Regions from separate parts of the Enterobacter sp. UPMP2061 genome, predicted to be linked through region 1. Evidence: riboswitches for the same ligand, from Rfam matches in the RefSeq annotation. Region 1 holds a riboswitch; each other region holds the start of a gene.
What was found. A riboswitch is a leader RNA that binds a small molecule or an ion and turns the genes downstream of it on or off. The one in region 1 is predicted to bind thiamine pyrophosphate.
Positions count from the first base shown of each region.

Region 2: linked by a shared signal. The riboswitch ahead of thiB (thiamine ABC transporter substrate binding subunit) and the one ahead of thiC (phosphomethylpyrimidine synthase ThiC) in region 1 are both predicted to bind thiamine pyrophosphate.
Region 3: linked by a shared signal. The riboswitch ahead of thiM (hydroxyethylthiazole kinase) and the one ahead of thiC (phosphomethylpyrimidine synthase ThiC) in region 1 are both predicted to bind thiamine pyrophosphate.

Region 1 covers NZ_JBSKJP010000020.1:5,700-10,793, forward strand. Annotated here, with positions in the region: gene nfi (deoxyribonuclease V) at 1-193, opposite strand, end outside; gene hemE (uroporphyrinogen decarboxylase) at 203-1,267, opposite strand; gene nudC (NAD(+) diphosphatase) at 1,306-2,079, opposite strand; gene ACWKXX_RS21980 (Rsd/AlgQ family anti-sigma factor) at 2,175-2,672, shown strand; TPP riboswitch at 2,727-2,836, shown strand; gene thiC (phosphomethylpyrimidine synthase ThiC) at 2,916-4,811, shown strand; gene thiE (thiamine phosphate synthase) at 4,811-5,094, shown strand, end outside.
Region 2 covers NZ_JBSKJP010000007.1:149,599-154,692, reverse strand. Annotated here, with positions in the region: gene thiP (thiamine/thiamine pyrophosphate ABC transporter permease ThiP) at 1-1,059, opposite strand, end outside; gene thiB (thiamine ABC transporter substrate binding subunit) at 1,035-2,018, opposite strand; TPP riboswitch at 2,050-2,150, opposite strand; gene sgrR (HTH-type transcriptional regulator SgrR) at 2,187-3,842, opposite strand; gene sgrT (glucose uptake inhibitor SgrT) at 3,931-4,083, shown strand; gene ACWKXX_RS15175 (sugar efflux transporter) at 4,205-5,094, shown strand, end outside.
Region 3 covers NZ_JBSKJP010000002.1:400,831-405,924, forward strand. Annotated here, with positions in the region: gene ACWKXX_RS07415 (YadA-like family protein) at 1-450, opposite strand, end outside; TPP riboswitch at 1,067-1,163, shown strand; gene thiM (hydroxyethylthiazole kinase) at 1,199-1,969, shown strand; gene thiD (bifunctional hydroxymethylpyrimidine kinase/phosphomethylpyrimidine kinase) at 1,966-2,766, shown strand; gene ACWKXX_RS07430 (GntR family transcriptional regulator) at 2,809-3,555, shown strand; gene ACWKXX_RS07435 (PfkB family carbohydrate kinase) at 3,529-4,482, opposite strand; gene ACWKXX_RS07440 (ADP-ribosylglycohydrolase family protein) at 4,479-5,094, opposite strand, start outside.

The DNA.
Region 1 (5,094 bases):
CCACCTTGTACTCCACCAGCTCCAGCGAAGGGTATTTCAGCACCACCATCGCCGCTCGCGTCACTTCACCGCCCTGCTCAAATCCGACGTCCGCCCCGCCAATGTACCGCGGAGGGTCCGTATCCAGACGATCCTCGCGGATCACTGATGAAGCCAGTTCGATTTGCTGAGCGCGTAGCGACGCGAGATCCATAACCACTCCTTACTTATGATACTGGGCAGAAAGCCGATGCACCGCCTCCACAAATACGCCAGCGTGTTCTGGCGGTACATCCTGATGAATACCGTGACCGAGGTTGAAGACGTGGCCTTCGCCCTGGCCGAAACCAGACAGTATAGTCGACACTTCTTCTTCGATACGGGCAGGCTCCGCATAGAGCATGGACGGGTCCATGTTGCCCTGGAGCGCCACTTTGTCCCCCACGCGACGGCGCGCATCGGCAATATCGGTGGTCCAGTCGAGGCCCAGCGCGTCGCAGCCGGTGGCCGCCATCGCTTCCAGCCACTGACCGCCGCCTTTGGTAAACAGCGTCACCGGCACGCGACGGCCTTCGTTTTCACGCAGCAGGCCATCGACAATTTTGTGCATGTAGTACAGGGAGAACTGCTGATAATCACGTCCGGTCAGCACGCCGCCCCAGGTGTCGAAAATCATCACCGACTGCGCGCCCGCTTTAATCTGCGCGTTGAGATAGAGCGTGACGCTCTTCGCCAGCTTGTCGAGCAGGGCATGCAGGGCCAGCGGCTCGGCGTACATCATCTTTTTGATGACGGTAAAGGCTTTGCTGCTGCCGCCTTCCACCATGTAGGTGGCCAGCGTCCACGGACTACCGGAGAAGCCAATCAGCGGCACGTCGCCTTTCAGTTCGCGGCGAATGGTGCGCACGGCGTTCATCACATAGCCCAGCTCGCCTTCAGGATCGGGGATCGGCAGCTTATCAACGTCGGCTTTGCTTTTGATCGGAGAGGTAAAACGCGGGCCTTCTCCGGTTTCGAAATAGAGCCCAAGGCCCATCGCATCCGGAATGGTGAGAATGTCCGAAAAAAGAATGGCGGCATCGAGCGGGAAGCGGCGCAGCGGCTGGAGCGTCACTTCACAGGCCAGCTCGGCGTTTTTGCACAGCGACATAAAATCGCCTGCCTGCGCGCGCGTGGCTTTGTACTCTGGCAGATAGCGTCCCGCCTGGCGCATCATCCACACCGGGGTGACATCAACGGGCTGGCGCAGCAGCGCACGCAGATAACGATCGTTCTTCAGTTCGGTCATTTTGCAGTTCCTTATTGCGTCAGTCCGTCAGTGTAACACTACTCATACTCGGCCCGACACATTGCCACGGTATCTTCTATCAGGCGACGCGCCACCGTTCCCGGCGGGGGCAGCAGCGGTAAATCGTCGTAGCGATACCAGTTCGCCTCCAGCAGCTCTTTCTGATCGATAACAATCTCGCCGCTGTCGTATTCCGCCATAAACGCGGTCATCAGGGACATCGGGAACGGCCACGGCTGCGACGTCACATAGCGCAGGTTTTTCACCTTAATGCCGCTCTCCTCCATCACCTCGCGCGCCACCGCCTGTTCCAGCGTTTCGCCGACTTCCACGAACCCGGCGAGGACGGTGTGAATGCCGTTGCGATGGCGGGTATGCTGCGCCAGCAGGATGGAATCATCACGGCGGATGGCGACAATGATGCACGGTGCGATTTGCGGGTAGTAGCGTTCACGGCAGTGGCCGCAGAGCATTGCCCACTCGGTTTTGCTCGGGTGCATGGTGTGGCCGCAGTAGCCGCAGTATTTGTGCGAGCGGTAAAACTCCGCCAGCTGCACGCCGCGCCCCGCCAGCTGGAACAGGCCGACATCCCGATCCAACACCTGACGAACGGATCCCATATCCTGACGACGAGCCTGTTGGATCAACCATACCGGATCGCCCTGCCACTCGCCGATCCGCAGCGCCGGTTGGCCGACGAGATCGAAGATGTCTGCCGCACCGTAGGGTATCTCCCCACCGGGCAGCCATAATTTTTGTTCGCGACTGACGATCCACCAACCCAGATCTGATTTTTCAATAATACGATCCATATCTATTGCACTACCTTCGCTTCACTGACATGTTGTTAGCATTATGGTTACATTTTGGATAAGCAGATCCCATTCTAAACCTTATGGAGTCGACCATGTTAAACCAGCTGGAAAGCCTGACTGAGCGCGTTGGAGGAAGTAACACCCTGGTGGATCGCTGGCTACATGTGCGCAAGCATCTACTCGTGGCGTATTACAATCTGGTTGGTCTTAAGCCTGGCAAAGAATCCTTTATGCGGCTGAATGAAAAAGCGCTGGACGACTTCTGTCAGAGCCTGGTCGACTACCTTTCCGACGGCCATTTCAACCTTTATGAACGCATTATCCGCGAAATGGAAGGGACAACGCCGTATTTAGCGGCCAGCAAACTCTGTCCGCTGCTGGAAGCCAACACCCAGCAGATCATGGACTACTACGATTCCACGCTAGAGAACGCTATCGATCACGATAACTATCTTGAGTTTCAGCAGGCGCTTTCCGACCTTGGCGAAGCGCTGGAAGAGCGATTCACGCTGGAAGACAAGCTCATCGCCCTCGTGCTGGACAACAACCTGAATATCAGCACCAGCGATAACGTTGCGCGCCCTGCTTGAGTTCTTAATCGTTAACGAGTAATTTACAACCATTCGCCCCTCTCACGAGGGGGATTTTTCTTGTCGGAGTGCCCAGTGTGAAAGCACGGGCTGAGACCGTTAATTCGGGATCCGCGGAACCTGATCAGGTTAATACCTGCGAAGGGAACAAGAGTCACACTGCTGTTGTATCGCCCCTGAGGCGATCTTCTCTTGCTTCATCCGTCGTCTGACAAGCCATGTCCTTCACATCTGGAATGAGCTATGTCTACAACAAAACTGACCCGCCGCGAACAGCGCGAACACGCACAACGCTTCATCGACACCCTGGAAGGCACCGCTTTCCCGAACTCAACGCGCATCTACATCACCGGTTCACAGGCTGATATCCGCGTGCCGATGCGCGAAATCCAGCTCAGCCCGACGCTTATCGGCGGCAGCAAAGAAAACCCGCAGTTTGAAGACAACGAAGCCGTGCCGGTGTATGACACCTCCGGCCCGTACGGCGACCCTTCTGTTGCTATCAACGTACAGCAGGGTCTGGCAAAACTGCGCCAGCCGTGGATTGACGCCCGTAACGACTGCGAAGAACTGAGCGTGCGCAGCTCGGCGTATACCAACGCGCGCCTGGCCGACGACGGTCTGGACGAGCTGCGCTTTACCGGCCTGCTGACGCCGAAACGCGCCAGAGCGGGTAAATGCGTGACCCAGCTGCACTACGCGCGCCAGGGGATCGTCACGCCGGAGATGGAGTTCATCGCCATCCGCGAAAACATGGGCCGCGAGCGCATCCGCAGCGAAGTGCTGCGCCACCAGCATCCGGGTGAAGGGTTTGGCGCTCGCCTGCCGGAAAACATCACGCCGGAATTTGTGCGTGACGAAGTGGCCGCCGGGCGCGCCATTATCCCTGCCAACATCAACCACCCGGAATCCGAGCCGATGATTATCGGCCGCAACTTCCTGGTGAAGGTCAACGCCAATATCGGCAACTCAGCGGTGACGTCATCCATCGAAGAAGAGGTGGAAAAGCTGGTCTGGTCGACGCGCTGGGGCGCGGACACGGTGATGGATCTTTCCACAGGCCGTTATATTCATGAAACCCGCGAGTGGATCCTGCGTAACAGCCCGGTGCCGATCGGTACCGTCCCGATTTATCAGGCGCTGGAGAAGGTCAACGGCATCGCCGAAAACCTCACCTGGGAAGCGTTCCGCGACACGCTGCTGGAGCAGGCGGAACAGGGTGTGGACTACTTCACCATCCACGCGGGCGTGCTGCTGCGCTACGTGCCGATGACGGCGAAACGTCTGACCGGTATCGTCTCACGCGGCGGTTCGATTATGGCGAAATGGTGCCTTTCCCATCATCAGGAAAACTTCCTCTACGAGCACTTCCGCGAAATCTGCGAGATCTGCGCCGCGTACGACGTCTCCCTGTCGCTGGGCGACGGCCTGCGTCCTGGCTCCATCCGCGATGCTAACGACGAGGCGCAGTTTGCCGAGCTGCACACGCTGGGCGAGCTGACCAAAATCGCCTGGGAGTACGACGTGCAGGTGATGATTGAAGGCCCGGGCCATGTGCCGATGCAGATGATCCGTCGCAACATGACCGAAGAGCTGGAGCACTGCCACGAAGCACCGTTCTACACCCTGGGGCCGTTGACCACCGATATTGCGCCGGGCTACGACCACTTCACGTCAGGCATTGGCGCGGCGATGATCGGCTGGTTCGGCTGCGCCATGCTCTGCTACGTGACGCCGAAAGAGCACCTCGGGCTGCCAAACAAAGAGGACGTGAAGCAGGGGCTGATCACCTACAAGATTGCCGCCCACGCAGCGGATCTGGCGAAAGGCCATCCGGGCGCGCAAATTCGCGACAACGCCATGTCCAAAGCACGCTTTGAATTCCGCTGGGAAGACCAGTTTAACCTGGCCCTCGATCCGTTCACCGCCCGCGCCTATCACGACGAAACCCTGCCGCAGGAATCGGGCAAAGTTGCGCACTTCTGCTCCATGTGCGGACCTAAATTCTGCTCGATGAAGATCAGCCAGGAAGTACGCGATTACGCCGCCGCGCAGACCATTGAAGTCGGCATGGCGGACATGTCGGAAACCTTCCGCGCGAAAGGCGGCGAAATCTACCTCAAAAAGGAGGAGGCGTAATGTACCAGCCCGATTTCCCCTCCGTGCCCTTCCGCTTAGGGCTTTACCCGGTGGTGGACAGCGTGGAGTGGATCGCCCGCCTGCTGGAAGCTGGCGTTCGCACCCTCCAGCTACGCATCAAGGATAAACGCGATGAAGAGGTGGAGGCCGACGTGATCGCCGCTATCGCGCTGGGACGTCGCTACCACGCCCGCCTGTTTATCAACGACTACTGGCGGCTGGCGGTTAAACACCAGGCGTACGGCGTGCATCTGGGACAGGAAGATCTGGAAACGACCGATCT
Region 2 (5,094 bases), on a different contig from region 1:
GAGCAGCATCATGGTCAGGATCACGCACAGCAGCCCGGCTGCCAGCGCGATGCGCAATGAGGTCCACGTCGCCTGCCACAGGACAGGCTGTTGCAGTACCGACAACACATTGCGATTCAGGCCATCAACGATAACGGCCAGCAGCGGGGGCAGCAGAAGCAGGAGGGCCAGCGCGATCAGCATAAAATCCGCGACGCGGCTGTGCAGGCTGTCCTGCGGATCGCGCCAGCCTGTCAAGTGATTGCTGCCTGTGGGGATCGCTTTACTCAGCCGCTGGCTGAGTAACACCAGCGCCAGGCAGCAGACCATCTGCACCATCGCCAGCAGCGCGGCGCGGCCCGGATCGTAGTCGTAACTTAAGGCCTGATAGATCGCCAGCTCAATGGTGGTGGCCTGCGGCCCGCCGCCGAGAGAAAGCACGGTCGCGAAGCTGGCGAAGCAGAGCATAAAGATTAGCGCGGCCACCGGGGCAATCTGGCGTCGCAGCCACGGCCATTCGACAAAGCGGAAGAACGACCAGCCGCGCATGCCAAGCTGGGCGGCAATCTGACGCTGCTCACCGGGAATGTTTTCCAGCGCCTGTAAAAAGAGGCGCGTCGCCATCGGCATATTGAAAAAAATATGCGCCAGCAGAATGCCTTTCAGGCCGTAAGGGGAGAAGGTCCATTCCAGACCAAGCAGGTTGAAGAGGGATGCCAGCCAGCCCTGTCGACCGTAGACGCTCAGAATGCCGAACACCGCCACCAGCACGGGCAGGATCAGCGTCATCGCGCACAGCCGCAGCAGGGCAAGCCTGCCGGGGAAACGTCTGCGATAGAGGGCGCGTGCAAGGAAAATGGCCGGGATCGTCGACAGCAGCGCGGAGAGAAACGCCTGCCAGAAGGAGAAACGGATGACGTGCCAGAGATAGCTGTCGTGCCAGAGGGCGAGCAGATCGCTCTCTGGCGCGTTAAACCACAGCGCAAGGAATGCACCCAGGCTGACGACCACCATCAGTATGGCGGCGAGCAGCCCGGGAACTAACCAGCCGGGGATCAGCGGCTGACGGCGCGTTGCCATTCACTAATCCATGCGGCGCGCTGGGCGGCAACCTGCTGCGGCGTATATTCCAGTGAGGTTTGCGGCTTGTTTAGCTGCTCAAAGCCTGCCGGCAGCGCAACGTCAGTGACCGGGTACATCCAGTTTCCTGTCGGAATAGCATTCTGGAATGCCGGGGAGACCATAAATTTCAGGAATTTTTCGGCAAGCTCCGGCTGTTTGCTCGCGGCGGTGCGGGCGGCTACTTCCACCTGCAAATAATGCCCTTCAGCAAAGTTCGCGGCGGCGTAGTTATCCTTCTTCTCGGCGATAATGTGGTAGGCCGGAGAGGTAGTGTAGCTCAGCACCAGATCGCTTTCGCCTTTCAGGAACAGGCCGTAGGCTTCGCTCCAGCCTTTGGTGACGGTAACGGTTTTCGCGGCCAGCTTCTGCCACGCTTCCGGCGTTTTATCCCCGTAGACTTTCTGCATCCACAATAGCAGCCCCAGACCCGGCGTGCTGGTACGCGGATCTTCATAAATTACGCGCCATTTCTGGTCACTTTCGACCAGCTCTTTCAGGCTTTTGGGCGGATTCTTCAGCTTGTTTTTATCGTAGACAAACGCAAAGTAGCCGTAATCAAAGGGAACGAAGGTGTCGTTTTTCCAGCCGCCCGGTACGTTGACGGCATCTGCCGCCACGCCGCTTTTGGCGAACAGTCTGGTTTGGGTGGCGGCTTCCAGCAGGTTGTTATCCAGCCCGAGCACCACGTCGGCTTTGCTGTTTTTGCCTTCCATGCGCAGACGGTTGAGCAGCGAGACGCCATCTTCCAGCGCCACGAATTTCAGCTCGCAGTTGCAGTCGGCTTCAAAGGCTTTTTTTACCACCGGGCCGGGGCCCCAGTCGGCGGAGAAGGAGTCGTAGGTGTAGACCGTCAGAACAGGCTTAGCAAAAACAGGCAGCGCAACCAGCGCCAGCAGAGGAAGAACGTTTTTTAACACTTTGCACCTCAGGGTTGAGTGGCAAAGGATTTTGAGAGACAGCCTCAAATCCCTTCGCCGGCGTTATCCGGATCAGGTTCGACGGGTATTATCTCAGCGCACATCAGTGATGCAGCACCCCGTTGAGAACGGCGCTATTGTAATGATTTGGTGAATATTACGAAAGCGTTATGGCTCCGGCGGCGCAAACCAGGCGGATTTAAAATCAAACCAGCCGAGGGTATTCATCCGCAGACCGCGCATGCTGCGCTGCCCCTGGATCAGCAGCCAGTGGTGAATCAGCGGTACGATCGTCTGCCCGGTCAGTAATTCCTGACACCAGGCGGCCAGATCCATTTCTCCCGCCCGCCACCGCGCGGCGTCCTGCTGCCAGTCCCGGTTGATACAGTGCTGAATCAGGGGCACCTCGTACAGGTGAGAAAAGAGCGAGAAATCCAGCGGCAGCGTAAAATTCGCGCTGTTGAGCCAGATATCGCTGATGACGTCTCCGCGATGCCATTCATCATAATCGACTTCCTGTATCGCCAGCGTCACGCCTTCGGCTGCCAGCAGCGTGCTCATGATCCTCGCCAGAAAACGGTGCTCAATGTGGTCGCGATAGTAGCTGAGGGTGATGGTCTCCAGTCCGGCAGGCTTTTCGCTGCGGACGGGCTGCGCATGGTGCCAGCGTGGGAGCAGGCCATAGGCCGGGAACCACCAGGTCTGGTATTGCTCCTCTGCGTGATAAATCAGGTTAGCGGGCGCCAGAATATGGCTTATCCACCTGCGGACGTCGTGGTTTGCCCCGCGATGGCTGCGGCTATCAAAGAGCAGGTAGTAGCAGCCCTCCTCCAGGCGGCTTTCGAACGCCTTTTCACCGGCTGTTGGCCCTTCCAGGGTCAGGCCTGCGCTCAGCTCTTCGTTGAGATCCGGTAACACCCAGACGTTCACTTCGTCGATCAACGCCCTATAGCCAAAGTAATCATCAAAGGCGCGGATCTTCAGTTGATTACTGTTGTTCCGTGAAACGGAGTAGGGGCCCGTACCAATCGGCTGGCTGGAAAAATTGTTCAGGGATCGCCACTCGGCAGGCAGGATCATTGATGGCACGTAGCCCAGAAGCCACGGAAGCCATTTGTCCGGCTGCGAAAGCTCAATATCCAGCGTCCAGGCCGTTGGAGAGTGGATCCGTGCGATATGCGAATAGAGCGGCAGCGTGCGGGCGCGCTCTAAAGAGGCGATAACGTCGCGCATCTCCAGCTCGCGTCCATGGTGGAAATGAATGCCGGGGCGTAGAAAGAAGCGCCAGTGCAGCGGAGACACCTGTTGCCAGTGATGGGCAATATCCGCTTCCAGTTCCCCGTTTTCCTCATTTATCCGCGTCAGACCGCTGAATATCTGCCGGGCCATGTGGGTTTCAGAGCGACGTAACGCCGTACCGGGCAACAGATTTTTCATTGGGCGGTAGTAAAGTACCCGCAGAATGTGGCGTCCCTGACGAAAGCTGCGTCCCAGATGCGAGACCAGCATCTGGCGCACGGCGGCTTTGTCGCCCACCAGCTGGACCAGCTGATCGATGCGGTCCTGCTCCAGCAGATCCTCCGCTCGCTGTTGCTGTAACGCCAGGCCGGTATAAAGGAAAGTCAGGCGCGAACGCTTGCCGCGTCCGGCTTCGGCCTCCCAGTTTAGCCAGCCCTGCTGCTGCATGGTATTAAGGAGCGTGCGCATATGACGCCGGGAGCAGTTGAGGAGCTCGGCCAGCTCGTTCAGCGTGGTCTCCTGCGATTGCCCCTCGCAGCACTGCCAGAGGCGGATAAATTGTTGTTGCAGACGACCGGAAGGCATAAAAGGGGAACTCCTGACAAAAAATCAGCAATTTATTAATCCCTATATTAAGCCAATAATCCTTATCGATGAAGCGAGGAGGTAAATTATGAAGAGGTCTACCGCACGTCAGTTTTATCAGCACTATTTTTCAGCGACAAAGGGAGTGTCCTGGCTGGCCCGCCAGTGCGCAGAGCAGCGGCTGAGAATACTGGAAGATCTGATGCAGTGGGACGTTACGAAATCGACCTCTTCTCGCTAACTCGCCTCGATCATGTGTGACTGAGTATTGGTGCTAATCACCCGCCAGCAAAATGTTTTTTGCTGGCTTTTTTCGTTTACTATTCCACCCAATTTCGATTCGCTTTCATAAGGACTTGCGCATGCTCTGGTTGATGACGATGGGGCGACGCCTGAATGGCGTGTACGCCGCTTTTATGCTGGTGGCCTTCATGATGGGCGTGGCCGGCGCGCTTCAGGCGCCGACGCTGAGCCTGTTTCTCAGCCGCGAGGTGGGGGCGCAGCCGTTTTGGGTGGGCCTGTTCTACACCGTCAACGCCATTGCCGGGATCCTCGTCAGCCTGTGGCTGGCGAAACGATCCGACAGCCAGGGCGATCGCCGCAAGCTGATCCTCTTTTGTTGCGCCATGGCCGTGGGCAACGCGCTGCTGTTTGCCTTCAACCGCCATTACCTGACGCTCATTACCTGCGGCGTGCTGCTGGCCTCTCTGGCGAACACCGCCATGCCGCAACTGTTCGCCCTGGCCCGGGAGTACGCCGACAGCTCGGCGAGGGAAGTGGTGATGTTCAGCTCGGTGATGCGTGCGCAGCTCTCTCTCGCGTGGGTCATCGGTCCGCCGCTGGCGTTTATGCTGGCGCTGAACTACGGCTTCACCACCATGTTTTCCATCGCGGCGGGGATTTTTGTCATCAGCCTGGCGCTGATAGCCTTTGCGCTGCCATCGGTGGCGCGCGTAGAGCAGGTGACGGACAAGCCCATCACGCAGGTGAGCGGCTGGCAGGATAAAAACGTCCGCATGTTGTTTATCGCCTCCACGCTGATGTGGACCTGCAACACCATGTACATCATCGATATGCCGCTGTGGATCAGCAGCGATCTGGGACTGCCCGATAAGCTCGCGGGTATTCTGATGGGCACCGCTGCCGGGCTGGAGATCCCGGCGATGATTCTGGCGGGTTACTACGTCAAACGTTTCGGAAAGCGTCGGATGATGGTCGTCGCCGTGGCGGCCGGGGTACTGTTCTACGCGGG
Region 3 (5,094 bases), on a different contig from region 1:
TTTCGCTCCATCTGTACCGTTGATGGGTTTAGGTGCATTTTCGAGAGCAGTAAGGCGGCTATCCTGAATATTATCGACGTGTTGAAGGTTGATAATGGCTGCGCCGTTAGTCGCCACACCCTGTAGGGCCGTCTCACTTTTCAGACTGGCGGTATCGGCAAGCGCGCCGGCAAGCAACGCTTTCTGATGTGCGTCGTTAGCCATTTTATCCACGACTAACACGCCTAATTTTGTGGACTGAAGGTCGTCATTAACCTGCGTTAAGCGGTTATCCGTTGCGATATCACGGTTAATGCTATCAGCGTTGTTTTGTGTAATCTGATCCTGATGGTCATTTACAATATTAGTGATTTGCTGATCGTCCCAAACCGTATTCGCGGCTTCAGCCTGGCTCATTGTACCCGCTAAGACAACGCCCATTACAAAAATAGCAATAAAGGGTTTATTCATAGATTTCATTTGAAAAGCTCACATCATTAATTGTCGAAAAATACTGAAGCTGAATCGCTTTGTTTTGTGGATTAAAAAAACGGGTGAACGTTGTCTAAATCTTATTTAGTAACGCGAGTAAACTATCAATTAAACGCAAACCAATGATGTTGATCTAAGTCATAAATATTATGAATAGTTCCGACGGCGTAAAAGTCATTTTGCGGTTGTTATTAATGTAAACATTAAGGTGAAAATGAGGTGGTAAATGAGAGAGTTAAATTAAGTGTTTGACAGAGATAAAATTCTGCAAAATAAATGTTTACATTAATATGTGGGTTTATTTCATACGAAAGAAGGTGGGCTGTCTTATAAAAGTACTCCCGGTGCGTCATTATGGATAAAAATAAAATTTCTCAGCATAGTGAGTGAATAATATTTTTCATGAGTTCTTAACAAATAAGGTGGGATAATTAACTGAACAATAATGTATACATATTGAGGGTAGTTAATATCTTGTCGTTTATTGTTCTTTACAGGGGGTTAACGGACAGCCCTAAACCCCTTGCACCCGGGTTACCCCCCGGTTACACTACATGACTACGAATGCTCATTTCGTAAGCAACTGTTTTATAAGTAATTTGACTCGGGGTGCCCTTCTTTGTGAAGGCTGAGAAATACCCGTATTACCTGATCTGGATAATGCCAGCGTAGGGAAGTCAGATGCCTACCCGGTCATCGCTTCTTCACGCACGGCAGGAGCGAAACCATGCAGCCTGACCTGCTCGACTCACACGTTTTACATCAATTCCGAACCCGTTCCCCGCTCACGCACTGTATGACCAACGATGTCGTGCAGACCTTCACCGCCAACGTTTTGCTCGCGCTGGGTGCTTCCCCGGCAATGGTGATCGAAGCCGAGGAAGCGGAACAGTTTGCCGCGCTTGCCGATGCCCTGCTCATCAACGTGGGTACACTCACCGCGCCGCGCGCCCAGTCGATGCGTCGGGCCATTGAGAGCGCGGTAGCCGCAGGTACACCCTGGGTTCTGGATCCGGTTGCGGTTGGCGCGCTGGCGTACCGCACCCGATTTTGCCAGCAAATATTGTCCCTTAAACCTGCGGCCATTCGTGGAAACGCCTCCGAAATCCTTGCCCTTGCCGGAATGAGTGCGGGCGGGCGCGGGGTTGATTCCACCGATACGGCGGCGAGCGCGTTGACCGCTGCGCAGACGCTCGCCCGTCAGACCCATGCCGTTGTGGTCGTCACGGGAGAAGTGGATCACATCACTGATGGTCAGCGAACCCGTACGGTCGCGGGCGGCGACCCGCTGATGACCCGCGTGGTGGGAACAGGCTGTGCGCTCTCGGCGGTCGTCGCCGCCTGCTGTTCGCTGCCTGGCGACAGGCTTGATAATGCGACGGCAGCCTGCGGCTTTATGAAGCGCGCAGGGGCAGCTGCACTGACTCACAGCCGGGGCCCCGGCAGCTTTGCCCCGGCGTTTCTGGATGCGCTTTACGCGCTGGAGGAGCTGGTATGACACGCATTAATGCCCTGACTATTGCGGGAACCGATCCCAGCGGCGGAGCGGGGATCCAGGCAGACCTGAAAACCTTCTCTGCGCTCGGCGCTTACGGATGCTCGGTTATCACCGCGCTGGTGGCGCAAAACACGCGCGGTGTACAGTCGGTATATCGTATTGAGCCGGATTTTGTCGCCGCACAGCTGGATTCGGTATTCAGCGATGTACGCATCGACACCACCAAAATCGGCATGCTTGCAGAGGCGGACATTGTTGAAGCGGTCGCTGAACGTCTCAAACGTTATCAGATAAAAAACGTGGTGCTCGATACCGTGATGCTGGCCAAAAGCGGCGATCCGTTGCTCTCCGCCTCTGCCGTCGACACCCTGCGTAAAAAGCTGCTGCCGCAGGTGGCGCTGATCACGCCAAACCTCCCTGAAGCCGCCGCGCTGCTGGATGCGTCACACGCGCAAAACGAACGTGAGATGAAAGAGCAGGGCAATGCGCTGCTGGCGATGGGATGCAGCGCGGTGCTGATGAAAGGCGGTCATCTTGATGATGCAGAAAGCCCGGACTGGCTCTTCACCCGCGATGGCGCGCAACGTTTCACTGCCCCGCGGGTACAGACCAAAAACACCCACGGCACGGGATGTACGCTCTCGGCGGCGCTGGCGGCGCTGCGTCCCCGAAACGCGAACTGGGCGGATACGGTGCAGGAGGCGAAGATCTGGCTCTCGTGCGCGCTGGCAAAAGCCGATTCTCTGGAAGTGGGTCACGGTATTGGGCCGGTTCACCATTTTCATGCATGGTGGTAAGCCGTATACTGGCATAAAACCTTATGCCAGAGAAAAACAGAGATGGAACAAGCGCATACCCGGTTAATTGCTCAACTCAAGGAACGAATTGCCGCACCGGACAACACGCCGTTGTACCTGAAATTTGCCGAAACGGTTAAAAACGCGGTACGCAGCGGCGTGCTCGCGCACGGTAATATTTTGCCTGGCGAGCGCGATCTGAGCCAGCTGGCCGGTGTGTCGCGCATTACTGTGCGTAAAGCGATGCAGGCGCTGGAAGAGGCCGGCGTCGTCACCCGCGCGCGTGGATACGGTACGCAAATCAACAATATCTTTGAATATTCGCTAAAAGAGGCGCGCGGGTTTTCTCAGCAGGTGGTGCTGCGAGGCAAAACGCCCAACACGCTGTGGGTTAATAAACGCGTCGTGAAATGTCCGGAGGAGATCGCCCGCCACCTTTCCCTTGCGCCGGACAGCGATGTATTTCTGCTTAAGCGCATCCGCTACGTGGATGACGATGCGGTATCAATAGAGGAGTCCTGGGTACCGGTAGGATTAATCCCCAATCCGGACGACATCGGCGTCTCGCTTTACGATTACTTCCGCAGCCAGAATATCTTTCCGCAGCGCACCCGTTCCCGCGTCAGCGCCCGGATGCCGGACAGCGAGTTTCAGGCGCATATCAAGATGGACGATAAGATACCGGTGCTGGTGATCAAGCAAGTCGCGCTCGATCAACAGCACCGGCCAATTGAGTACAGCATCAGCTACTGCCGCAGCGACCTATACGTCTTTGTGTGCGAGGAGTAGGGCCTCGCGCGTGGGGGCGCAGTCGCCACCGCGATGGCTGACTACCCAGGCGGCTACGGCATTGCCAAGCTGCACCGCCTCTGGCAGTGACCATCCCGCGGCCAGCCCGGCAAGGGTACCTCCCGCATGGCTGTCACCCGCGCCGATGGTATCGACCACGGTAGCAGGAAACGCCGGAACGTGTCCGGAAGCGTCACCGTCGTACCAGACCGCCCCGTCTTTATCATGGCGTACGATCAGCGCAGCGCCAAACCTCTGCTGCCACCGTGTGCCGAGCTCTTCCACGTTTACGCCAAGCCATCCGGCGGCAAGTTCCGCCTCCTGACGATTGAGCGAGACGATTGGTTTGCAGGCCATGATCCGCGCCATCAGCGGGTCGGGAATATCCGCGATGCGCGGACCGAAATCGATAAAGAGCGTCGCATCCTGAAGACTTTCCAGCCAGGCCGTCAGCAGCTCACCGCTGGGGGACGCCAGCTGGTAGCCGGACAAAGAGATCAGGCTCCCTGCCGACACGCTTAACCCGTCCAGCCAGCGCTGCTGCCACTGGTTCTCCACGCCGCTAAACGACATAAAGGTCCGTTCACCGTCAGGCTCCACCAGCGCCAGGCACCAGCCGTTATCGCCCGTTTCCGCTTCCACGGCGCTGTGCAGATCCTGCTTCGCCATGGCGTTACGGATAATATCGGCCCACACGCCGTGGCCGACGGGAAGGGCGTTTTGCGCAGCAATGCCGAGCCGCTTCAGGGCGATGGCGATATTCAGCGCGCAGCCGCCAATATTCACTCCCTGTTGCTTCAGCTTGATATCACACCCGCGCCAGGGCAGGGCGTAGGCGTCGGCAATCACGTCGATGACCGCCGCGCCGAGTACCGTTACGGGGCGCGTGGCGTGAAGAGTTTCGAGACGGCGGGCAAAAGCACTCATACGCCCTCCCTTTGCTCCCGGAAGTGCAGCAGTTTTTCGCAGTAGTGGCCGAAATCGAGCCGGTTTACGGCATCAAGTTCGTTTTTGAGTGCCGGATCAATGGCCTGTACACCGTGCAGCGCGCCGCAGATAGCCGTTGCCATCGCGCCGATAGTGTCAGTATCACCGCCCAGGTTGGCGCATAACACCGCGCAGCGGTTCGGATCGGTACCCGCGAGTTCGACCATCGCAATCGCCGCCGGAACGGACTCAAGGGTGCTCGTGCCCGCGCCAATAAGCTGATAGATCTGCTCGCTGGCGGACTCGGTACCGTTGGCTTCGCGCACGGTTTTCAGGGCCAGCTCAATACGAGCGGAAAGCGATGCGCTGAAGGTGGTCGTGTTCGCCTCCTGCGCCGCACGGGCAATACCCGGCAGGGCATCGGCGATGTGATGCCAGCGCTCGCCGTCGATAGCGCGTGAAACCGCCCAGGCGATCACCACCGCACCGGCGATGGCGAGATCCGATTTATGGGTCGGGCTGGAGGCTAACGCAACCTGTTCCACAAAGTGCGCCAGACGCGTGGCTGGCAGGAGGCATCCCAGCGGGGAGGCGCGCATCGCCGCCCCGTTG